Regions from separate parts of the Streptomyces sp. NPDC047017 genome, predicted to be linked through region 3. Evidence: riboswitches for the same ligand, from Rfam matches in the RefSeq annotation. Region 3 holds a riboswitch; each other region holds the start of a gene.
The links. A riboswitch is a leader RNA that binds a small molecule or an ion and turns the genes downstream of it on or off. The one in region 3 is predicted to bind cobalamin.
Positions count from the first base shown of each region.

Region 1: it holds a riboswitch for cobalamin, as region 3 does, so the genes downstream of both, metE (5-methyltetrahydropteroyltriglutamate--homocysteine S-methyltransferase) here and ABZ858_RS11035 ((2Fe-2S) ferredoxin domain-containing protein) in region 3, are expected to answer to the same signal.
Region 2: it holds a riboswitch for cobalamin, as region 3 does, so the genes downstream of both, ABZ858_RS08110 (CbtB-domain containing protein) here and ABZ858_RS11035 ((2Fe-2S) ferredoxin domain-containing protein) in region 3, are expected to answer to the same signal.
Region 4: it holds a riboswitch for cobalamin, as region 3 does, so the genes downstream of both, ABZ858_RS08135 (prenyltransferase/squalene oxidase repeat-containing protein) here and ABZ858_RS11035 ((2Fe-2S) ferredoxin domain-containing protein) in region 3, are expected to answer to the same signal.

Region 1 covers NZ_JBEYVW010000004.1:96,152-101,915, reverse strand. The annotation lists gene metE (5-methyltetrahydropteroyltriglutamate--homocysteine S-methyltransferase) at 1-1,661, opposite strand, end outside; cobalamin riboswitch at 1,824-2,044, opposite strand; gene ABZ858_RS08090 (DUF6479 family protein) at 2,468-2,836, opposite strand; gene ABZ858_RS08085 (ChaB family protein) at 2,900-3,286, opposite strand; gene ABZ858_RS08080 (ferredoxin) at 3,453-3,845, shown strand; gene ABZ858_RS08075 (oxygenase MpaB family protein) at 3,908-4,795, shown strand; gene ABZ858_RS08070 (NAD(P)/FAD-dependent oxidoreductase) at 4,846-5,764, shown strand, end outside.
Region 2 covers NZ_JBEYVW010000004.1:102,612-108,351, reverse strand. The annotation lists gene ABZ858_RS08125 (energy-coupling factor transporter transmembrane component T) at 1-815, shown strand, start outside; gene ABZ858_RS08120 (ATP-binding cassette domain-containing protein) at 812-2,443, shown strand; gene ABZ858_RS08115 (ECF transporter S component) at 2,482-3,255, shown strand; cobalamin riboswitch at 3,336-3,489, shown strand; gene ABZ858_RS08110 (CbtB-domain containing protein) at 3,526-3,747, shown strand; gene ABZ858_RS08105 (CbtA family protein) at 3,769-4,521, shown strand; partial or broken gene ABZ858_RS08100 (histidine phosphatase family protein) at 5,051-5,608, opposite strand.
Region 3 covers NZ_JBEYVW010000005.1:264,895-270,658, forward strand. The annotation lists gene ABZ858_RS11015 (ABC transporter ATP-binding protein) at 1-920, shown strand, start outside; gene ABZ858_RS11020 (acetate uptake transporter) at 972-1,595, opposite strand; gene ABZ858_RS11025 (helix-turn-helix domain-containing protein) at 1,730-2,443, shown strand; gene ABZ858_RS11030 (NAD(P)-dependent alcohol dehydrogenase) at 2,466-3,506, shown strand; cobalamin riboswitch at 3,584-3,706, shown strand; gene ABZ858_RS11035 ((2Fe-2S) ferredoxin domain-containing protein) at 3,767-4,171, shown strand; gene ABZ858_RS11040 (GTP-binding protein) at 4,329-5,486, opposite strand; gene ABZ858_RS11045 (2-dehydropantoate 2-reductase) at 5,724-5,764, shown strand, end outside.
Region 4 covers NZ_JBEYVW010000004.1:110,049-115,812, forward strand. The annotation lists gene ABZ858_RS08135 (prenyltransferase/squalene oxidase repeat-containing protein) at 1-2,505, opposite strand, end outside; cobalamin riboswitch at 2,758-2,889, opposite strand; cobalamin riboswitch at 3,015-3,089, shown strand; gene ABZ858_RS08140 (hypothetical protein) at 3,205-4,617, shown strand; gene ABZ858_RS08145 (methylmalonyl-CoA mutase family protein) at 4,841-5,764, shown strand, end outside.

The DNA.
Region 1 (5,764 bases), on a different contig from region 3:
GCGTACGTCGTCCAGCGCACCGTCATCGGCTCGGGGCGGGAGATGTCGCCGGCCAGGACCGGCGGGCGGACGTAACGGGTGCCGTAGGACTGCACCCAGCCGTGCTGCGTGGCCAGGTAGCCGGTGAGCTGCTCGGCGAAGTACTGGACCATGTCGTTGCGCTCGGGCTCGCCGTGCACCAGGACGTCGATGCCGGTCTTCTCCTGGAAGGCGATGACCTCCTGGATCTCCGCCTTGATGCGCTCCTCGTAGTCGGCCGTGTCGGTTCGGCCGGACCGCAGGTCGGCGCGGGCGGCGCGCAGTTCGGAGGTCTGCGGGAACGAGCCGATGGTGGTCGTGGGCAGCAGCGGCAGGCCGAGGTGGGCGCGCTGGGCGGCGGCCCGCTCGCCGTACGGCTGGGAGCGGCGCGCGTCGGCCTCGGTGACGGCGGCGGCGCGGGCCCGGACGGCCGGGTCGTGGGTGATCGGCGAGGTGGCCCGCGAGTTGAGGTCGGCCCGGTTCGCGGCCAGTTCGGCCGCGATCGCGCCGGTGCCCTGGGCCAGGCCCTTGGCGAGGGTGACGATCTCGGCGGTCTTCTGCCGGGCGAAGGCCAGCCAGCGCTGGATCTGCGGCTCGATGTCCCGTTCCGCGGCGGCGTCCAGCGGCACGTGCAGGAGCGAGCAGGAGGCCGCCACGTCGACCCGGTCGGCCAGGCCGAGCAGGGTGCCGAGGATGGCGAGGGACTTCTCCAGGTCGTTGACCCAGATGTTGCGGCCGTTGACGACACCGGCGATCAGGCGCTTGCCGGGCAGTCCGCCCACGGTGGCGAGCGCGTCCAGGTTGGCGGCGGCCTCGGTGAAGTCCAGGGCGAGCCCGTCGACCGGGGCCTTGGCCAGGACGGGCAGGGCGTCGCCGAGCCGGTCGAAGTAGGAGGCGACCAGCAGCCGGGGCCGGTCGGTCAGGGCGCCGAGGTCGCGGTAGGCGCGCTCGGCGGCGTTCAGCTCGGCCGGGGTGCGGTCCTGCACGAGGGCGGGCTCGTCCAGCTGCACCCACTCGGCGCCGGCCGCGCGCAGGTCGGCGAGGACCTCGGCGTACACCGGCAGCAGCCGGTCGAGCAGGGTCAGCGGCTCGAAGTCGGCGGGCACGCCGGGCGCGGGCTTGGCGAGGAGGAGGTAGGTGACCGGGCCGACCAGGACCGGACGGGCGGTCAGGCCCTGGGCGAGGGCCTCCTTCAGCTCCGCCACCTGCTTGCCGGAGTCAGCGGTGAAGACGGTACCCGGGCCCAACTCGGGCACCAGATAGTGGTAGTTCGTGTCGAACCACTTGGTCATCTCCAGCGGCGCCACGTCCTGGGTGCCGCGGGCCATCGCGAAGTAGCCGTCCAGCGCGTCCGCGTCGACGGCGGCCCGGTGCCGCTCGGGGATCGCGCCGACCATGACGGTGGTGTCGAGGACGTGGTCGTAGTACGAGAAGTCGCCGGTCGGCACCTCGTGGACGCCGGTCTCGGCGAGCTGCCGCCAGTTGGCGCGGCGCAGGTCCGCGGCGGTGGCGCGCAGCGCGTCGGCGCTGACGCGGCCCTTCCAGTAGCCCTCGATCGCCTTCTTCAGTTCCCGGTTCGGGCCCTGGCGGGGGTAGCCGTGGACGGTGGCCCGCGGGGCCGGCGTCGCTGACTTCGCTGTCACGGAGATCTCCTTCGCGAGATGAATCCCTGAGATCCCGGGGACGGGACGCGAGCGCGAAGGGGTGACGGACCGGGCGGTACGCGTGCGCGGCAGGGCACGGTCGACCGCCTGGTATGTACGCCGACCCGCCCACGAGGTCACCGGGATGTCCGCGCGCGAGTGGTTCGGGCGCGGGCAGCGGGCAGGTCTTCGGACTCGCGGGCGCGTCTCGTGTCGTACGAGACTCCTAGTGGCCGTCGCTTCCCGGACCCTGACGGGCCCAGTGCGTATGACGGCGGTCGTTCCCGCTCACCGCTGCGGGGCAGTCCCGGATTCCCACCGGGTTCCCTCTTGCGACGCATCCCGCCTGGCGGACGGGGCGAACCAGCTGCGGGGGCAAGGTTACGGGGCCGTCCGGCGAGGTGGTACGTCACGTCCGCCATTCGGATGGTGACATGAGACACGCGGCGCACGGCCGGCGGCCACGGCCGCCGGCTCGTCCACAACTGCGTACGACTGCCGGGAAGTTGCTGCGGCAAGCCGGGTGACCGGCCGCCCACCTCCCCGAACGTGCGCGACGCGCTGCCCGCCTCCCCGCCCACGTTCCACGGGCGGCCGGTCAGCCCTCGGCCGTCCGCTCCGTGAGGCTCCAGGCGTACCGCAGCCAGTCGGCCGTCACGACGGCGCCCGGCCCCGCGCACCCGCGCCGAAGGCCGCCGCGAGCACGGCGTACCCCCCGCGAGAAACCCCGTCCCTACGGTCGTAGGACCGCTCTCCGGCCGCCATGGAAGCCTCCCTGCTCTCACTTCCCCGGTGCGGCGCGGCGGTCAGTGGGCGCCGGGCCCGCCGCTGCCGAACGAGCCGCTGCCGCCCTCGTCCCAGCGGGGACGTGCGGGGGCGGGGCTCGTGCGGGTCCCCAGGTTCCCGTGCGCCTTCAGCCGGTGCGGTGTCAGCCGGTCACCGCCCCGGGGGACCTCGTCGGGTGCACGCCGCTCCACGACATCGCCGACCGGGCCCGACTCGGGCAGCCGCGGCTGCTCCTCGGGGCGCGGCGGTGCGGGCTCGCGGCGGCGGATGCGCGCGCCCATCCAGAAGGCGCCGATCAGCAGGGCCACCAGGACGAGCCCCAGGACGAAGGGCCAGATGCCGATCGCGGCGCCGTGCGCCGCGGCGATGTCCACCGATGCGTTGCTCATGGGCGGCGGGTACCCCTGGCCAGTGCCGCGAAGCGGCGCCGCGCTGCGGACCCCCCGGTCGGCTCAGCCGGACCTGGCCTGCCGGGTCCGCGAACGGTTCGCCTTGCGGATCGCGTCCAGCAGCTCGTCCTTGGACAGGTGCGAGCGCCCCTCGATGCCGAGCCGCTTCGCCGTGTCGTACAGCTGCTCCTTGGGCGCGCTCTCGTCGACGCCCTCGCCGCCGCGGCCGCCCTGCCCGCGCGGCCGGGCCGACCGCGGGTCGGAGGGGCCCTTGCGGCCGCCCTCCTTGCGCTCCCAGTGATCGCCGACCTTCTCGTACATGTGCTTGAGCGCGCCGTACGCCACCCGGTGCGCCCGCTCGCCCTCGCCGCAGGTCTCGACGGCCGCGTCATGGGCCCTGATCCAGGTGCGCCGGGCCTCCCGGGGGGAGCACTCCAGCGTCGACGGCAGCTCCTGTCGTCCGGGCCCGGGAATCCACCTCCGTCAGCCGTTCGTCCAACCGTCCGACCCGGTCGTCCCACCGGGCCCGACGAGTGCCCCCGCCCCGTGACGGAAAACGGCCGCGGCCCTTGCCGGCACCGGGTTTGGCGGGTGTGGCACCGGCAACCCGGGCGAGGTGACTACGACCGATACGACACCATCGACGACTTCGCAACAGGAACTCATACGGTTCCTGGAGGACCGGTTCGCCTGCGCGCAGGCGTGCACGGCATGCGCGCGGGCCTGCGCGCTGCGCGCCAGCCTGGTCGAACCGGGCGGCGACGAGGAGACCGAGCTGCTGCGGCGCAGGGGCATCATGTGCGCGGAGGTCTGCGACGCGACCTGCCGGGTGCTGTCGGAGCAGAACACCCAGGACGAGGCCGGGATCCGCACCCAGCTGGAGTGGTGCCTGAGCGTCTGCCTGGACACCGCCCACGTCTTCGACCGGCACCCCGGCGCCGCACAGGCCGCGGACGCCTGCCGGACCTGCGCCAAGGCGTGCGGGGAATTCATCGCGACCCTGAAGTGACCCGCCTCCGCCACCGCACCGGCCCGTCGACCGGCCGCGCGGACGGCGCTAGCCTGCCTGACGTGGAGACCATACGCACGAGTGACCCCGGCCTCTTCGGGCCGTCCTCGGTGACCTGGCAGCTGCACGCGGACCCGATGATGTGGGTGGCCGGCGTCCGCGCGCTGTACCTGCAGGCCCTGCACCCTCGCGCGGTCCGCGGGGTGATGGAGAACTCCGACTTCCGGCGGGACGCCTGGGGCAGGCTGATGCGCACCGCGAACTTCGTCGGCACCACGACGTACGGCACGACCCGCGCCGCCGAGGAGGCGGGCGCCCGGGTGCGCAGGATCCACCGGCTGCTGTCCGCCACCGACCCGAGCACCGGGCAGACGTACGGCATCGACGCCCCCGACCTGCTGCTGTGGGTGCACTGCGCGGAGATCGACTCCTATCTGCACGTGCTGCGCCGCTCCGGATTCCCGCTCACCGACGCCCAGGCCGACCGCTACCTCGCCGAGCACCGCGCGAGCGCCCGCCTGGTCGGCCTCGACCCGCGCACCGTGCCCGCGAGCCGCGCCGAACTCGCCGCCTACTTCGCGGCCGTCCGGCCCGAACTCGCGGCCGGGGCGGACGCCCGCGCGGTGGACGACTTCCTCCAGCGCCCGCCGACGCCCCCACTGCTCGCCCCGGCGCGCGACCTGCTGTGGCGGCGCGTGGCCCAGCTGGCGTACGCCTCCCTGCCCCCGTACGCCCACGAGCTGTACGGCAGAGCGGCCCCGGCCCCCGCCATCGTCACCCGCCGGCTGCGCACCACCGGCACCCTGCTGCGCCGGATACCGGCCCGAGTGCGCTGGCAGCTGCCCCCCAAGCACATCCTGCGCGCCACGGCCCGGCTCGGCCCCGGCGCCCGTCCCGCCCCGCACAAGGCCGCCCCACCTGCTCGACCTGCTCGAAGCGACAGGCCCTAGCCGCGCCACGGCCCCTGGCCGCCGCCGAACCCCCCGTGCTACCAAGAGCCATGAGCGCACACGAGGCACCCGGCACCTATGACGCGGTGATCGTCGGCGGCGGGCACAACGGTCTGGTCGCCGCCGCCTACCTGGCCCGGGCCGGACGGTCGGTGCTGGTCCTGGAACGGCTCGGCCGCACCGGCGGCGCGGCCGTCTCCACCCGCCCCTTCCCCGGCGTGGACGCCCGGCTGTCCCGCTACTCCTACCTCGTCAGCCTGCTGCCCCGAAAGATCGTCCAGGACCTGGGCCTGGACTTCCGGCTGCGCACCCGCGCCATCTCCTCGTACACGCCCGCCGACCGCGACGGCCGGCCCACCGGGCTGCTCGTGGGCGGCGGCGAGGACCGTACCCGGGCGGCCTTCGCCCGCTTCACCGGCTCCGACCGCGAATGGGAGTCCTGGCAGCGCTTCTACGGCACGACCGGCCGTGCCGCCCGGCGGATCTTCCCCACCCTGACCGAGCCGCTGCCCTCCCGGGCCGGCCTGCGCCGCCGGGTGGCCGACGAGGACGCCTGGCGGATGCTGTTCGAGGAGCCCATCGGGGCCGCGATCGAGGACCGCTTCGCCGACGACCTGATCCGCGGCGTGGTCCTCACCGACGCCCTCATCGGCACCTTCGCCGACGCCCACGACCCCGCCCTGACGCAGAACCGCTGCTTCCTCTACCACGTGATCGGCGGCGGCACCGGCGCCTGGGACGTACCGGTCGGCGGCATGGGCGCCCTGACCGACGCGCTGGCCGGCGCGGCGCGCGCGGCGGGCGCCCGCCTGGCCACCGGCCACGAGGCCGTCCGGGTGGCCACCGACGGCCGCACCGCCGAGGTCACCTACCGCACCCGGGACGGCGAGGGCACCGTCGGCGCCCGGCACGTCCTGGTCAACGCCTCCCCGCAGGCGCTGGCCGCCCTGACCGGCCAGGAACCGCCCG
Region 2 (5,740 bases), on a different contig from region 3:
TCCCCACCCCCGACTGGTACGCGGGCATCCGCCTCGGCGGCCCGGTCTCCCTGGAGGCCCTGCTGTCCGCGGCCACCGACGGACTGCGGCTGGCGTGCATGCTGTGCTGCATCGGCGCCGCCAACACCCTGGCCAACCCCAAACGCGCCCTGAGAGTGCTGCCCGGCGCCCTGTACGAACTCGGTGTCGCCGTCACCGTCGCCATCAGCGTCGCGCCGCAACTGGTGCAGAGCGTGCAGCGCGTCTCCCGGGCCCGCAGGCTGCGGGCCGGCCGCACCCGGGGCATGAAGGCGCTGCGCGGCATCGTCGTGCCCGTCCTGGAGGACGCCCTGGAGCGCTCGCTGCGGCTGGCCGCCGCCATGGACTCCCGCGGCTACGGCCGGGCGGGCACCGCCACCCGGCGCTCCCGCCGCGTCACCGGCGCGCTGATGCTGCTCGGCATGTGCGGGCTGTGCGCCGGCGCCTACGGGCTGCTGGACGCCACCGCGCCCGCCTTCCTCGGGCTGCCCGCGATGGCCTGCGGCGCCGCGCTGTGCGTGGCCGGACTGCGCCTGGGCGGCCGCCGCGTCACCCGCACCACCTACCGTCCCGACCCCTGGCGGGCACCGGAGTGGGCCGTCGCCGGCAGCGGGGTGCTCTCCGCGGTCCTGCTCTTCAGCGACCTGGGCTACGACCCGGCCCAGCTCAACCCCACCTTCTACCCGCTGACCTGGCCCGGGCTGCCGCTGGTCCCGACCGCCGCGATCCTGCTCGCCGGCACGGCCGGATTCCTCGCGCCCGAGCCCGCCCCCGTCCGGAGAGCCCACACCCCGTGATCACCTTCGACCAGGTCACCGTCCAGTACGACGACGCCCCCCGCCCCGCGCTGCGTGACGTCGACCTGACCGTGCGGGAGGGCGAACTCTGCCTCGTCGTCGGCCACACCGGTGTCGGCAAGTCCACCCTGCTGGGCGCGGTCAACGGGCTCGTACCGCACTTCACGGGCGGCACCCTGTACGGCCGGGTCACCGTCGACGGCCGCGACACCGCCCACCACCCGCCGCGCGAACTCGCCGACGTGGTCGGGGTGGTCGGCCAGGACCCGGCCGACGGCTTCGTCACCGACACCGTCGAGGAGGAACTCGCCTACGCCATGGAGCAGCTGGCGATCCCGCCGGCCACCATGCGCAAACGCGTCGAGGAGACCCTCGACCTGCTCGGCCTGGCCGACCTGCGCCACCGCGCCCTGCACGAACTCTCCGGCGGCCAGCAGCAGCGCGTCGCCATCGGCTCCGTCCTCACCGCGCATCCGCGCGTCCTGGTGCTGGACGAACCCACCTCCGCCCTGGACCCGACCGCCGCCGAGGAGGTCCTCGCGGCCGTCACCCGGCTCGTGCACGACCTCGGCGTCACCGTCCTGATGGCCGAGCACCGCCTCGAACGCGTCGTGCAGTACGCCGACCGCGTCATCCACCTGCCGGGCGACGCCAGCGCCCGCATCGGGGCGCCCGCCGCCATCCTGCGCACCTCGGCCATCGCCCCGCCCGTCGTCGAACTGGGCCGGGCGGCGGGATGGTCACCGCTGCCGCTGTCCGTCCGCGACGCCCGCCGGGCCGCCGCGCCCCTGCGCGCCCGGCTGGCCGGCCGTGTCCCGGACCCGGTCCGGCCGGCCCCGGCCGGTGACCCGCCGCGCCTGCTCGCCGCCCGTGGTGTCACGGTCGCCTACCGGGGCGTGCCCGCCGTCCGCGAGGTGGACCTGGAACTGCGCGCGGGCGAGGTCACCGCGCTCATGGGCCGCAACGGCTCCGGCAAGTCCTCCCTGCTGTGGGCCTTGCAGGGGTCGGGTCCGCGCCGCGCCGGCACCGTCCGGGTGACCCGCGGCCAGACCGTCGCCGACCCGCACGCGGTGCCCGCCGCCGAGGCCCGCCGGCTCGTCGGACTGGTCCCGCAGACCCCCGCCGACCTGCTCTACCTGGAGAGCGTGAAACAGGAACTCGACCAGGCCGACGCCGAGTCGGGCACCCCCGGCGAGGCCCGCCGGATCCTCGACCGGCTCGCCCCCGGCATCGACGCCACCACCCACCCGCGCGACCTGTCCGAGGGCCAGAAACTCGCCCTCGTCCTCGCCATCCAGCTCTCCGCCGCCCCGCCGGTCGTCCTGCTGGACGAGCCCACCCGCGGCCTGGACTACCGGGCGAAGACGGAACTCATCGGCATCGTGGACGTGCTGGCCGCCGAGGGCCGGGCGGTCGTCATCTCCACCCACGACGTCGAGTTCGCCGCCCGCGCCGCCGACCGCGTGCTCGTCATGGCCGAGGGGGACGTGGTCGCCGACGGACCCACGGCCGAAGTCATCGTCTCCTCCCCGGTGTTCGCCCCGCAGACCGCGAAGGTCCTCGCACCCCTGCCGTTCCTCACCGTCGAACAGGTCAGGCGGGCGTCGGCGGCGGGGGAGCGGCCGTGAAGGCGGCGATCCGGCTCTCCCCGCGCGTCGGCGTCGTCATGACCCTGGCGGCCCTCCTCGGGCTCGTCGCCTTCTGCTGGCCGTTCGCCGTCGCGCCGGGCACGTTCGGCGCGAGCTACGCGCCGCCGCTCATCTTCGGCGTGCTGCTGGTGCTGGTGCTGTGCGTGGTGCTGTCGGAGATCGCCGAGGGCGGCATCGACTCCAAGGCGCTGGCGATGCTGGGCGTGCTGTCCGCCGTCAACGCCGCCCTGCGTCCCCTGGGCGCCGGCACCGCCGGGATCGAGACCGTCTTCTTCGTCCTGGTCCTGGCCGGACGCGTCTACGGCCCCGGCTTCGGCTTCGTCCTCGGCTGCACCTCCCTGTTCGCCTCCGCCCTCCTCACCGGCGGGGTCGGGCCGTGGATGCCGTACCAGATGTTCGGCTGCGCCTTCGTCGGCATGCTCGCCGGGCTCCTGCCCCGGGCCACCGGCCGCCGCGAAGTGCTGCTGCTCGCCGGTTACGGATCGCTCTCCGGCTATCTCTTCGGCTTCCTGCTCAACCTGTCCTTCTGGCCGTTCTCCCTGGACCCGAACAGCTCCATCGCCTACCTGCCCGGCCTGCCCTTCACCGAGCAGTGGCACCGCTACCTCGCCTTCGACCTGGCCACCTCGCTGGGCTGGGACACCGGCCGGGCGGTCACCAACTTCGTGTGCGTGCTGCTGGCCGGACCGGCGGTGCTGACCACCTTCCGGCGGGCCGCGCGCCGGGCCAGGTTCCGGGCCCCGGTCCGCTTCGCCGGGCCCCGGCCCGCCCCCGGCCCCGGCCCGGAGTGAGCGCGGCCCGCGCCCCCGGACCGGCGGCCCGCCCGCCATGCGGCGTGCGGGAAAGATCACGCCGGGTGCCCGCGGTCTTGGCCTCATCCCCGGCGCACGGTACCTTCGGTCCGATATCGACGAAGGCAAGACGGAAGCCGGTGCGAGTCCGGCACGGTCGCGCCACTGTGAGCGAGCGGTCCCCGCGGGGACGGTTGGTGAGTCAGACCCGTAGCCGTCGTCCAACGCACCACCGAGATGGGACGCGAGCTCCCAGAGGAGGCCCCTGCCATGGCGCAGCATGTCGCCCAGCCGACAGCCACCACCCCCGTCGTTCCCGCCAAGCTGCCGCTCAAGGCGATAGCTCCCTGGGCGGTCTTCTTCGGCGTCCTGATGCTGATCCTGCTGTACTTCGTCGGCGCCGAGCAGGGCGCCACGTCCGTGTTCAGCGGCACGGACGTCCACGAATGGGTGCACGACGCCCGCCACCTGCTCGGCTTCCCCTGCCACTGACGCGAGGGACGCCGCACACCCATGAACTCCGCAACGGTAAGAAACCTGCTCGTCCGCGGCATGCTCGCGGGGCTGGCCGCGGGCGTGCTCGCGCTGGTCGCGGCCTACCTCCTCGGTGAGCCCAATGTCGACAAGGCGATCAGCTTCGAGGACGCCCACTCCCACGAGCACGAGATGGAGGTCGTCTCCCGCTCCCTGCAGTCCACCGCCGGCCTCGCCACCGGCGTCCTGGTCTACGGGGTCGCCTTCGGCGGCATCGCGGCGCTCGCCTTCTGCTTCGCGCTCGGCCGCGTGGGCCGCTTCTCCCCGCGGGCGACCGCGCTGCTGCTGTCCGGCTGCGCGCTGCTCGCCGTGTACGTCGTGCCGTTCCTGAAGTACCCGGCCAACCCGCCCTCGGTCGGCGACCCCGACACCATCGGCAAGCGGACCACCCTGTACTTCCTGATGATGGTGCTCAGCGTCCTGCTCGCGGTCGCCGCCACCATCCTCGGCAAGCGCCTGGCGCCCGCGCTGGGCACCTGGTGGGCGACCGTGGCCGCGGTGGCCGCGTTCGCCGTCGTGATCGGGCTGGCGTACGCGTTCCTGCCGGTCATCAACGAGGTGCCGGCGGACTTCCCGGCCGCCCTGCTGTGGCGGTTCCGGCTCTCCGCGCTGGCCATCCAGGCCGTGCTGTGGGGCGGATTCGGCCTCGCCTTCGGTGAACTGGCCGAACGGCTGCTGAACCCGAAGCCCGCCGAAGCCACGTCGGGCCGCACGGTTCCGGCCGCAGGCTGACTCCTTCCGGACACCAGAGGGCCCTTCGGAACCGTCCGGGGGCCCTCTCGCGTTCTCGAAGCGGACCACAGGACGTGGAGCGGAGGACCCCCGTGGCCAGACGTCCCCAGCCGCGCCGTATCACCCTCGGCGGCCGAGAGGCGGTCGCCCTCACCGTCGAGGAGTACGAGCAGCTGATCGCCAGCCGCCGGCAGATCGGCGGCCAGAGCGCCCGGGTGCGGGTGCTCGCCCAGCAGGCCAAGCGCACCGAACACCTGCTCAAGGACCTGGAGTCGCTGGTCGGCGCCCCGGCCGAGGACTGTCCGCACGCGGCGGACGGCGGCTGCCTGCGCTGCGCGGTGGCGGTCCTGCTGCGCCGTCACCGCGACCCGGCGGCCCCCGCGCCCCCGGCCTCCCCGGTGTCCCGGGCCTCCCCGGTGCCCCCGGCCGGCTCTGCGTCCCCGGCCGGCTCTGCGTCCCCGGCCGGCTCTGCGTTTCCGGCCTGCTCCGTGTCCCCGGCGTTCCCGGCGTCCTGAGCGTCCGGTGCCGGCGGCCGGCCCAGCCGCAGGTTCCAGCGCCCGGCCCGGCCGCTCAGCTCGGTGACCGTCAGCGGCGGTACGTCCAGCCGCCAGAAGGCGTCCACCGGCAGGCCCACCGCGTGCACCACGGCCGCCCGTACGACCTCCGGTTCGACCACGGCGAGCGTCCGGCCGGCCGTCTCCGCCAGGGCCGCCAGCCGCCGCCCGACCCGGGCGCACAGGTCCCGCAGCGACTCCCCGCCGTGCGGCGCCGCCCCCGGGTCGGCCAGCCAGCGGGCCACCGCCTCCCCTTCGGCGGCACCGACCTCGTCGAGCGTGCGTCCCCGCCAGCGCCCCACGTCCCAGCCGGCCAGCTCCGGGTCGGCCTCGCCGCCGAGCCCCAGCGCCGCCGCCGTCTGGCGGCAGCGTACCGAGGGCGAGACCACGACCCGCGCGGCCCGGGGCAGCGCGCCCGCCGCGGCCCGGGCCCGGACCGCGGCGCCGGCGTCGATCGGATCGCCGTCGTCGAACCGGGCCTGCCGCAGCGAACGGCTCGTGGCCGGCGAGACGAACAGCACTCGGGCGGTCATGTCGTCAAGTCTCCTGTCTGCGCGGCGCGATCGCTCCCGGCGTGAGTCTGCCAGAGCGCCCCTCGGTGAAGCCCGGGGGGCGGGGACGGAGACGGCGGCCGGGAGTCGGGAGTCGGGGAGGGAGCGCGGCGC
Region 3 (5,764 bases):
TGATCGAGGAACGGCCCGACGCCCGCGAGGTGCCCGACGGCCCGGTCTCCGTCGAGTTCGACGGCGTCCGCTTCGGCTACCCCTCCGCCGACAAGGTCTCCCTCGCCTCCCTGGAGGACGTGGCGAACCTCGACAGCCGCGAGGGCGCCGAGGTCCTGCACGGCGTCTCCTTCCGCGCCGAGCCCGGCCAGACCGTGGCGCTGGTCGGCTCCTCCGGCGCCGGCAAGTCGACCGTCGCGCAACTGCTGCCGCGCCTGTACGACGCCGACGAGGGCGCCGTGCGCGTCGGTGGGGTCGACGTACGCGACCTGGGCACCGCCGCGCTGCGCGCCACCGTCGGCATGGTCACCCAGGACGGCCACCTCTTCCACGACTCGGTGCGCGCCAACCTGCTGCTGGCCCGCCCGGAGGCGAGCGAGGAGGAACTGTGGGACGCCCTGCGCCGCTCCCGCCTCGACGACCTGGTCCGCGCGCTGCCCGACGGCCTCGACACCGTCGTCGGGGAACGCGGCTACCGGTTCTCCGGCGGCGAGCGCCAGCGCATGACCATCGCCCGGCTGCTGCTGGCCCGCCGGCGCGTGGTCATCCTGGACGAGGCCACCGCCCACCTGGACAACTCCTCGGAGGCGGCCGTCCAGGAGGCGCTGGCCGAGGCCCTGGCCGACCGCACCGCGCTGGTGATCGCCCACCGGCTGTCCACCGTGCGCGCCGCGGACCTCATCTTGGTCGTCGAGGCCGGCACGGTCGTCGAGCGCGGCACCCACGACGAACTCCTCGCGGCCGGCGGCCGGTACGCGGAGCTGTACCGCACGCAGTTCGCCCGCCAAGGGGAGCCGGGTCAGGCGGGGCCGCGCGAGGGGGAGGCGGGCCAAGGGGAGCCGCAGCGGGCGCTCGCCGGGGAGCGGGAGGCGGTGGCGTAGGCGCGTATGGAGGACGGGCAGGCGACGGCCGCCGCCAGCCGGACCGTACGGTCAGCGGGGACCGGTCGGCAGCAGCGGCCGCCGGTGGGTGGCGTTGATGACGGCGGCGGCCGAGGCGTACCAGGCGACCAGACCCGTCGCGATGCCGAACCAGCCGCCGATCTTCGTGGCCAGTTGCGGCGGCACCCCGCCCTGGAACTCGCCGACGGCCAGCAGCACGAACGTGATGGTCAGCAGCACGAACACGCCCAGCACGGCGAGGCTGGTGCGCAGCGCGGCCACCGCCATGTACGCGGTGAAGATGCCCCAGCCGAGCAGGTAGAGACCGAGCGCGACGTGCACGTCACCGGCGGAGGTCAGCTGCTGCACCAGCCACCAGTAGGTCAGCCAGAAGGCGCCGTAGGACATGAACGCCGTCGCGCCGAAGGTGTTGCCGCGGCGGAACTCGAACAGCCCCGCGACGAACTGGGCCAGGCCGCCGTAGAACGCGGCGAGGGCCAGCACCGGGACGATCGCGCCGGTCTCCTTCAGCAGGCCGGTGTTGACGATGGACAGCAGCAGGGTGGTGAGCGCGAAACCCGCGAGGCCCACCGGGGCCGGGTCCGCGTAGGCACGCGCCTGCGGATCGGCGGGGCGCGCCTCCTCGCGGACAGAGCCGCTCGTGTCGTCAGCCATGACGGGGAATCCCTTCGACCCGAGGTCAACAGGACCGGCACCGAGTACCCCCGGCACGCACTCTCAGACGGCGGCCGGATGTCCCCGAGGGACAGGTGTCCCCAGGGGACACAAAGTAGGTGTACGGTGAATCCATGACGGCGGAGCAGCCCCCCGCCGGCCCGGCCGGCGCCCCCGAGGACCGCCGCCGGCGCAAGGCCGCCCGGACGCGGAACGCGCTGGCCGGCGCCGCCCTCGAACTGATCCTGGAGCGCGGCCTGGCCGGCACCACGGTGGAGGCGATCGCGGAACGCGCCGACGTCACCCGCCGCACCTTCAGCCGGAACTTCACCGGCAAGGAGGACGCCGCCCTGGACTTCGTCCGCGGCGACGGCGCCCGGATCAACGCCCTGCTGCGCACCCGCCCGCCCGGCGAGCCGCCCCTGGCGGCCTACCGCCGGGCCGTCCGCGCCTGGCTCGCGGACCGGGACGCCCCGGCCTGGCGCGTCCGGCCGGACACGCGGCGGCTGCTCGCCCTGCTGGACAGCGAACCCGCTCTGTTCGCCGCGTACGAGCGCATCCGGGTCGACGCCCAGGAGGAGTCGGTCCGGATCGTCGCCGGCCGGCTCGGCACCGACGACGCCCGGGACGTACGCCCCGCCGTCGTCGTCGGCGCCGCCGCCGGAGTGCTCACCGCCGCGCTGCGCCTGTGGGCGCGGGCGCCCGGGGACGACGACCCGGCGGCGGACCTCGCCGCCCTGGTCGAACGGGCCTACGACGCCCTGACGGCCGAGGCCGCCCAGGCCGCGACCGGCCCCGGCACGCCCGCTTCCGGAGGCGTCGGCGGCACCGCGGGCACCGACGACTGAGCACACCACGAAAGGACGTGCCATGAAGGCACTGCAGTACCGCACCATCGGCGCCGCGCCGGAGGTGGTCACCGTCCCCGACCCCGAACCCGGGCCCGGACAAGTCCTGTTGAAGGTCACCGCGGCCGGTGTCTGCCACTCCGACATCGCGCTGATGAGCCGCCCGGCCGAGGCGTTGTCCTTCGCCCTCCCGCTCACCCTGGGCCACGAGGGCGTGGGCACCGTCGCGGCCCTCGGCGCGGGAGTGAGCGGACTCGCGGAGGGCGACGACGTCGCCGTGTACGGGCCCTGGGGCTGCGGCACCTGCGCCAAGTGCGCGGAGGGCAAGGAGAACTACTGCCCGCGCGCCGAGGCGCTCGGCATCCGCCCGCCCGGCCTCGGCGCCCCCGGCTCGATGGCCGAGTACCTGCTCGTCGACGACCCGCGCCACCTCGTCCCGCTGGCCGGCCTCGACCCGGTCGCCGCGGTCCCGCTGACCGACGCGGGCCTGACGCCGTACCACGCGATCAAGCGCGCGCTGCCCCGGCTGGTGCCGGGCTCCACCGCCGTGGTCATCGGCGCCGGCGGCCTCGGGCACGTCGCCGTCCAGCTGCTGCGCGCCCTGACCCCGGCCCGCGTGGTGGCCCTCGACATCAGCGAGGACAAGCTGCGCCTCGCCCGCCAGGTCGGCGCGCACGAGGCGGTCCTGTCCGACGCCGGGGCCGTGGCCGCGGTCCGCGAACTGACCGCGGGGCTCGGCGCGCAGGCCGTGTTCGACTTCGTCGGCGCCCCGCCCACCGTGACCCTCGCCGGAGCGCTGGCGGCGATCGAGGGCGAGATCTCGATCGTCGGCATCGGCGGCGGCGCGCTGCCCGTCGGCTTCGGCACACTGCCCTACGAGGTGACGGTCAGCTCCCCGTACTGGGGCAGCCGCGGCGAACTCACCGAGGTCCTGGCCCTGGCCCGCGCCGGCGCGCTGTCGGTGCACACCGAGACGTACTCCCTCGACGAGGCTCCCCTCGCCTACGAGCGCCTGCGCCAGGGTCTCGTCGACGGCCGCGCGGTGATCCTCCCCCACGGCTGATCCGGGCCCGCCGACGGCGGTGCGCGGGCGCCGGCACCCGGATGGGATGATGACCGGCGACAAGGCGACGGCGGTCCGAGGAAGCCGGTGTGAATCCGGCGCGGTCCCGCCACTGTGATCGGCGAGCGGCTCCCGACAGGCCACTGCCCCCGGCGGGCGGGAGGGCCGGGGCGAGCATCGACCCGAGAGCCAGGAGACTCACGCGGTCGCCCCCTCGACGAAGCACCGGGGCGGATCTCCCCGGGAGAGGAAGGCGCCCCATGCCCGTGGAAGCGACCGGAGCGAGGCCCGGCGGCATACCGGCGGACCCCGGACGACCCGGCCCGGCACCGTGCCGGGTCGTGGTGTGCCGGGACTGCTGCTGCGGCACCGCCAAGGTGCCGGGAATCGATCACGCGGCGCAGACGGCACGGCTGCGCGCCCAGGTGCCGGTACGGGTCTCCGAGTGCCTCGACGTGTGCGAGCACGCCAACGTCATCGTCGTCCAGCCGTCCGCCGCGGGGCGGGCCGCCGGCGGACGGCCGGTCTGGCTGGGCCTGGTCAACGACCCCGCCGCCACCGAGGACATCGCCGCCTGGGTCCGGGCCGGCGGCCCCGGCGTCGCCCCCTGCCCGGACATCCTCGACCTGTACGCCTTCCCGCCCCCGCGCCGCGGCGGCGCGTGAGGTGGGCGGGGCCTGGGGGTGGTGGGTCCGGGGCAGGTGGGATCCAGGGCGGGCGGGCCCGGGCCGGCCCACGGCCGGTCAGCCCCAGCCCTGGCAGCAGCGCCGTTCCGCGGGCGCGAGGACGTGCCGTGCGTGCGTACGGGCTGGGATCGGAGGGTCAGGGGACAGGGTCGAGGAGCTGGTCGAAGGCCGCCGGGAAACGCTTCCACGCCTCGGGGCCCTGCGCCAGCTCCCCGTCCGTGAGCAGACAGGAGCCGAGGACGGCGGTGAGGCCGTCGCGGTCCAGCCCCGGTGAGGTGAACACCAGCTGCTGGCCGCGGTCCCCGTGTTCGGGATGCCAGTCGAGCGCGGCGGCGGCCCGGCGCACCGGCGGGACCAGTTCCCATGCCGCGTCGGGCAGCGAGGCCAGCCAGGGCCCGGCCATTTCCACGCACAGCGCGCCGCCCGCGGCCTCCCAGGACAGCAGGGTGTCGGGCCGGTCGGCCAGCCAGAACCGGCCCCGGCTGCGGACCGCCGCGCAGCACAGGTCCTCCAGCGCGTGGTAGAGGCGCTCCGGGTGGAAGGGCCGCCGGCTGTGCCACACCAGGGTGGTGATGCCGTACTCGTCGGCGTCCTGGGGGAGCAGCGCGCACGCCGGGTGCTGGGCGGCCGCGGCGGCCTCGGTGTCGAACCCGGCGAACGCCAGCCGGGGCAGCTGTGCGGACTCCAGCGCCACGCGCCGGGCCGTCGGGTGCAGTTGGCCGAGGAGGGCGAGGTCCGCCGCCTCGGCCGCGCCGGCCTCGGCGACGACGTGCACGGACGGGTACTCCAGCTGGCGGGCGCAGGTGTCGCCCACGGTCCGCTGGTCGGTCGCGGCGGCGGCCAGTCCCGCCTCCGCCAGTTCGTGGCCGTCGGCCAGGCAGTCGAGCAGCAGGGACGGATCGACGGCCGTCATGACACCGGTCAGGCGCAGCAGCTCCCCGGCGTGCGCGGCCACGACCTCGGCCATGGCGCGCGGCTCGACGGAGTCCCACAGCTCGACCACCGCGAGCCGGGTGCGGCCGTCGCGCGCCAGGCGCTCCAGCTCCGGCACCAGATCCTCGCGCAGCGCACAGCAGGCACAGTCGTTCACCAGCGGCGTCTCGCCCACGGCCCGTCTGCCGTCGGCGTCGCGCACGCTCCGCCGGACGGTACCGGCCGGGGCCGTGGACAGGTCGTGGTGCAGGGCCACGCTGCCGGGCACGGCGTGCAGCAGCCGCTCCACGGTCTGGTGGCGCGCGTCGGCGTGCAGCCCGGCGACGACCACGACCGGCAGGGCGCCTTCGCGGGCCGTCACCGGGCATCACGGAAGACGACAGGCCCGTAGGGCGGGTAAATCTCGGTGTGTGCCATGGCGACATTATACGACAACGATTTTCATTATCGATAGGAGTCGGGAGGTTGGCGGGAGATGTGGCGGACCCAAGCAATAGCTGGGGGATAGGCGAGTAAACCCGTGGATTGACTTGAATCTGAGCCGTACTTGATCATCCCTGTGGAACATTCGCAGGAGTGCGCAGGAACAGGAGTCCACATGACCACCACCACCCCCTCGACCGTGGCCGTCCTCGGCCC
Region 4 (5,764 bases), on a different contig from region 3:
GGCCCGGGCGATCTGCTTGCCGTACTTGCCCGCGTCCAGCGACAGTCCCTGTACGGCGAGGGCGGCGGAGTTGACCGAGTCGCCGGCCGCGCCCGGGAAGCCGCCGTCCGGCAGCTGCCGGGCGGCGATCCAGGCGAGGGCCTTGCCGACGGCCCGGTCCGCCTTGTCGCCGCCGGCCAGGTGGAGGGCCATGGCGGCGATGGCGGTGGAGTCGACGTCCTGGTCGCCGGTGGGCGGGATCAGGCTCGGCCAGGCGCCGCTGCCCTGCTCAAGGCTCTCCAGGTAGGCGATCGGGCGGGCGGCGGCGCTCTTCTCCCCCGCGCGCAGCTGGGCCATCACGGCGAGGGCCTGGCTGAAGACGGACGGGGCGTAGGTGTAGGCGCCCTCGGCCGCGCAGGACCGGTCCGGCGCGGTGCTCGCCCTGGCGCAGACCGCCTTGTCGAGCGCGGCGATCAGATCGTGTCCGGCGAAGTGGCGCGGATCGCGGCCCACGGCCTCGGCGAGCAACGCGGTCTTGCCGAGGGAGCCGCCCCCGGCGTAGGCGGTGCCGATCCCGGTCCAGTCGTTGACGGTGCGTTTGTCGCCGTCCTTGCCGCCGTGGTCGAGGAAGTCGACGATGCCGCGCAGCTTGCCGGTGTTCCGGCCGGTGGCGGCGAGCGCGTAGGCCCCGTCGATGGTGAGGCCGAAGTCGGCGCGGGTGGTGCCGGGACCGACCGGATAGTAGTGGCCCTGGCGGAGGTTGGCGGGGCTGGTGAGGTAGGCGGCGCCCTTGTCCAGGTCGGGTCCGTCACCCGGGGCGGGGGTGACGGGCGGCGAGCTGGGGGACGCGCTCGTGCTCGCGCTCCCGCTCGGGGAGGCGCCGCCGGACGGGGACGGGCCGCCGGTCGGGGAGGCGCTGCCGGTCGCGGAGGCGCTCGTGGTCGGCGACGCGCTGTCGGACGCGGACGGGGAGGCGCTCCCGCTCGGCGACGCGCTGTCGGACGCGGACGCGGAGGCGCTCCCGCTCGGGGACGCGGACGCCGGGGCGCTCCCGCTCGGGGAGGCGCTGCCGGTCGGGTCCGCCGGCTTCGCCGTCAGGGCGGCGAGGCTGGTGTGCGCGCCGGCGAGGACGGCGGCCGGTGTCGGGTAGAGGGCCGGTTCGGTCACGCCCTCCTCGAAGCCGAAGCCGCCGCCGGCGAACTGCTGCCCGGCCAGCCAGGCGACGGCCGCGTCGGCGCGCCCGGTGTCACCGAGGGCGCGCAGGGCCTGGGCGGCGTACGCCGTCGCGTAGACGCTGCCGGTGGTGGCGCCGGTGTAGCCGGGGAAGGCGCCGTCCGCGCGCTGCGCCGTGTCCAGGTACGCACGGGCCCGGGCCACGGCGTCCTCGTGCCCGCCCGCGCCGTGCAGCGCCAGGGCGACCACACCGGTGGTGGCGGGGTCGCCGTCGCAGTACTCGCCGGGGCCGATGAGGATGCTGGTGATCCCGCCGTCCGCGCACTGCACCTGGGTGAGCCGGTCCACCGCGGCGGCGGGCGGCGTCACTCCGGCGCGCAGCACGGCGAGCACGGCCAGCGCCTGCCCGTCGGCGTATCCGGCGTCGTGGAAGTCGCCCGCGGCGGTGCAGCCGGGGGTGGGCGAGCCGGACGCGGGTCCCGCCGCGCACACGTTCTTCATGAGGTCGCCGACGAGGTCGTGGCCGCCAAAGGCGTGCGGGTCTCCCCCGGTGATCTCGGCGAGGAGCGCCAGGCGGGCGGCGGCGGAGGCGTCGGGGGCCTGGCCGGGGCCGTTCGGGTAGGCGTAGTCGCCGGTGTGGGCGGCGAGGAAGGCGGTGACCTTGTCCAGGATGGCGCGGTCGGGGTCACCGGCGGCGAGGCCGTAGGCGACCTCGGAGGTCAGCAGGTAGTCCGGGGTGCCGGCGCCGTCGTCGACGACGCGTTCCTCGTCGGTCAGGCCGCCGCGGAGCCACTTCGCGGCGGCGGCCGTGTCGAGGGTGGTGGGTGCACCGGTGGGCGAGCCGCTCGGCCCGGGGGTCCCGGTCGGCCCGGAGGTACCGGTCGGGCCGGGTGTCCCGCTCGGGGCCGGGGTGCCGCCGCCCGCGCGGACGGCGTCCGGGGTGAAGGAGGGCCGGCCCTTGGTGCCGCCGATGTCCGTGCCGCCGAACACCCAGGCGTCGACGTCGCCGTCCTTGAGCTTGCGGGCCATCGCGCCGTACGGGCTGTACGTCCAGTCGTGCTGGCCCGGCGAGGCGATCCAGTAGGACCAGTACGCGGTGACGGGCGGCGTCAGGACGCAGGGCTCCTTGGCCGGGGTCGGGTACTGCGTACCGGAGTCGAACCCGCCGTAGCCGATGCGGCAGATGAAGGCGGGGCCGTCGTGCTGGGTGCCGGTGGTGGTGAAGCCGGCGTCGTGCAGCAGGTCGTAGCCGGTGGTCGGGGTCGGGTCGCAGCCGCGCTCGACCGTGCCGCCGAAGGGCTTGAAGTCGACCGCGACCACGGCGCCCTTGGTGGCGGTGCAGCCGCCGGCCATCGGATCGGCGGCGGCGGAGGCGCTGGTGAGAAAGGCCACGCAGGCGGCCGCCGGCAGCAGGAAGGCGGTCGTCAGGGCCGTCCACGGCCCCGGTCCCGTCCTCGTCCGCCCGTCTCTTCGCTGCTCGGTGCCCACCCCGGCCCCCTCGTCGCCTGCCGGCGCGGGGCGAGGACGTGGGTGAGGGGCCCCGCCGCGAGAGACGGCGCTGTGCGCGGAACCCGGTCGCACCACGCCGTAGTCCGCGACGGCGTCTGTTGCTGAAGGACACGCTCCAGGCATTCCGGCTCGCCCGGCGGATGCCGGGCCCACGGTTGCGGGTCAGCGCCGGGTTTCGACCGGCTTCCCCTGGAACTGCTCATGTATCAGGCGGGATTGGAACACGGGTTCGCGAGGAGCGTCAAGGCGCGGTACCGGCCGGACCGGGCGGCGCGGGGCGGGCGGCGGGGGCGCGCGGGGCGGACCCTGGCGGCGTACGGGTTCCCTCGGGTACCGTCCCGGACTGCCGAGTGGGGGAACCCGGTGGGAATCCGGGGCTGACGCGCAGCGGTGTGGGGCGGCGGGGGCCGTTCCGAGCCCGAATGCCCAAGCGGTGCAGCACTTTTGGAAGCTGATCCACGCGTCCCGGACGGCGGCCACGCTCGCCGCATCCGGTGTGGGTGCACGGGGGCCGGCCGGTGTCCCCCACCCCAGGAGCAGGCCATGTCCCGTCCGCTGTCCGTCCGCCGCGGTGTGCTCACCGCGGCCGCCGCGCTCGGCGCCTTCGCGCTGACCACGCTGCCCGCCGCGGCGACCTCCAGCCCGGCCCAGATCGCCACCTCGAAGACCAACGGCGTCGCCTACCTCAAGTCCCTCCAGGCGGCGGACGGTTCGTACGCCGGGTCGGGGCTGTCCAACGAGTGGGCGTTCAGCGCCCTGGCCGCCGCCGGGACCGCCGCGGTGGACGTCACCCCGGGCGGCGACACCACCAAGAACGCGAGATCCGTCTACCGCGATCTGCTGTCCACCGGCGGCTGGCCGTCCACGTCACCCGTCGTCACCGACTACGAGCGGGCCACGCTGAACGCGTACGCGGCGGGCATCGACCCGGCCCGCGTCTCCGCCTCCCGCGATCTGATCGCGGACATCTACGGCTACTGGCAGAGCGCCGAGCCCGGTTACTTCGGCCCGTCCGCCAACTTCAACGGGACCGTGTTCGCCGCGCTCGCCCTGAACGGCGCGAAGACCCAGTCCGGGCAGGTACGCGTCCCGCAGGCGCTGCGCGACGCGCTCGTCACCCGGATACGCGCCAACCAGCACAACGACGGCGGCTGGAACTACAGCAAGGCCGAGGGCGACCCGACCCAGCCGGCCGCCACCAGCGACATCGACATGACGGGCGCGGCGATGGCGGCGCTGTGCGTCTCCGGGGTGCCCGCCACCGACACCGGTATCACGCACGCCAAGGCGTTCCTCAAGAGCAAGCTGGTGGCGAACACCGGCGCGTTCAACGCCATGTTCGGCGCCAACACCGACTCCAACGGCTGGGCGGTGGCCGGCCTGAACGCCTGCGGGATCAACCCGCAGACCGGTGACTTCCTCACCTCGCTGGGCAAGACCCCGGTCGACTTCCTGATCGCCCAGCAGTTCAACCCGGGCGGCGGTTTCAAGTACCTGCCCGCCGACACCAGCCCGTCGGCATACTCCTCGATCGACGGGCTGCGGGCGGTGGCCGGGGGCGGCTTCACCGCCGCTCCGCCGGTGCCCGTCACGCCGGGCGCGCCGCAGTGGGTGGCGCAGTCCGCGCTGAGCGCGGGTACGGCGACGAAGCTGGCGCTGACCGTGGACGACGGCACCGGCTCCCTCAAGGTGTGCTCGGTCGCCCTCACCCCGACCGGCCCGACGACCACCCTGGGCGCGGTCCTGGACGCGGCGGCCGGCGCGGCCACGCCGTCGGGCTGCGTGACCTCGGTGGCCCCGTCCTCCGGCACGGGCACCGTCACCTCGGTCAACGGCAAGGCCAACAGCGGCTCGAACACCTGGAAGGTCAGCGTCGACGGGTCGGCCTTCGCCGCCGCCACCCGGGGCAAGACCGTGGGCGTCGGTGACACCATCGCCCTGCGCTGGGGCGCCTGACCGCCGCGGGCCGGCCGCACCCGTGCGGTGCGGCCGGCCGCCGGTGCCCGCCACGCGCGGGACCCCGGCTCACGCGATTGCCACCCGCGTGAGCCGCCCCGGGTGCCGTGGCCGGAATTCGCCCCCCGCGTCCCTGAGCGGTCCAGGTCACTTCCGCCACGAGAACAAGGTCACAGCCGCGCCCCCCTGCTGCTGGGCCGCCGTTCTGGCCTAGCATCCGAGCATGACGGTCCTGCCTGACGACGGGCTCTCCCTGGCGGCGGACTTCCCTGACGCGACACTTGAGCAGTGGCGGCACCTGGTGGCGGGTGTGCTGCGCAAGTCCGGCAAGGAGGTCTCGGACGCCGAGGCGGAGCAGGCCCTGTCCACCGCGCTGGAGGACGGGCTGCGCACCCGGCCCCTGTACACCGCGCGCGACGCCGCGCCCGACCCCGGCCTGCCGGGCTTCGCCCCCTTCGTACGGGGCGGGCGCCCCGAGGGGAGCACGGTCGGCGGCTGGGACGTCCGCCAGCGGCACACGGTCGCCGACACGGCGGCGGTCCTGGCCGACCTGGAGAACGGCGTCACCTCGCTGTGGCTGGCGGTCGGCGGGCACGCGGGCATCCCCGTCGACCGGCTCCCCGCCACCCTGGACGGCGTCTACCTGGATCTGGCGCCGGTCGTCCTGGACGCGGGCGACGCCTTCGAGCCGGCCGCGCGGCGACTCCTCGAACTGTACGAGGAGCGGGGCGTCGCCGCCGACGCGGCCCGCGGCAACCTGGGCGGCGACCCGCTGGGCCACGAGGCGCGCACCGGGCAGGCGTACGACATCGCGCCCGTGACCGAGCTGGCCCGGCGGTGCGCCGAGCGCCACCCGGGGCTGCGGGCGCTGACCGTGGACGCGCTGCCCTACCACGAGGCCGGCGGCTCGGCGGCCGAGGAGCTGGGCTGCTCGCTGGCGACGGGTGTGGCCTATCTGCGCGCGCTGGCCGGGGCCGGGCTGGACATCCGGCAGGCCTGCGCCCAGCTGGAGTTCCGGTACGCGGCCAGTGCCGATCAGTTCCTGACCATCGCCAAGCTGCGCGCCGCGCGCCGGCTGTGGGCGCGGGTGGCCGAGGTGTGCGGGGCGCCGCGGGCGGGGGCGCAGCTCCAGCACGCGGTGACCTCG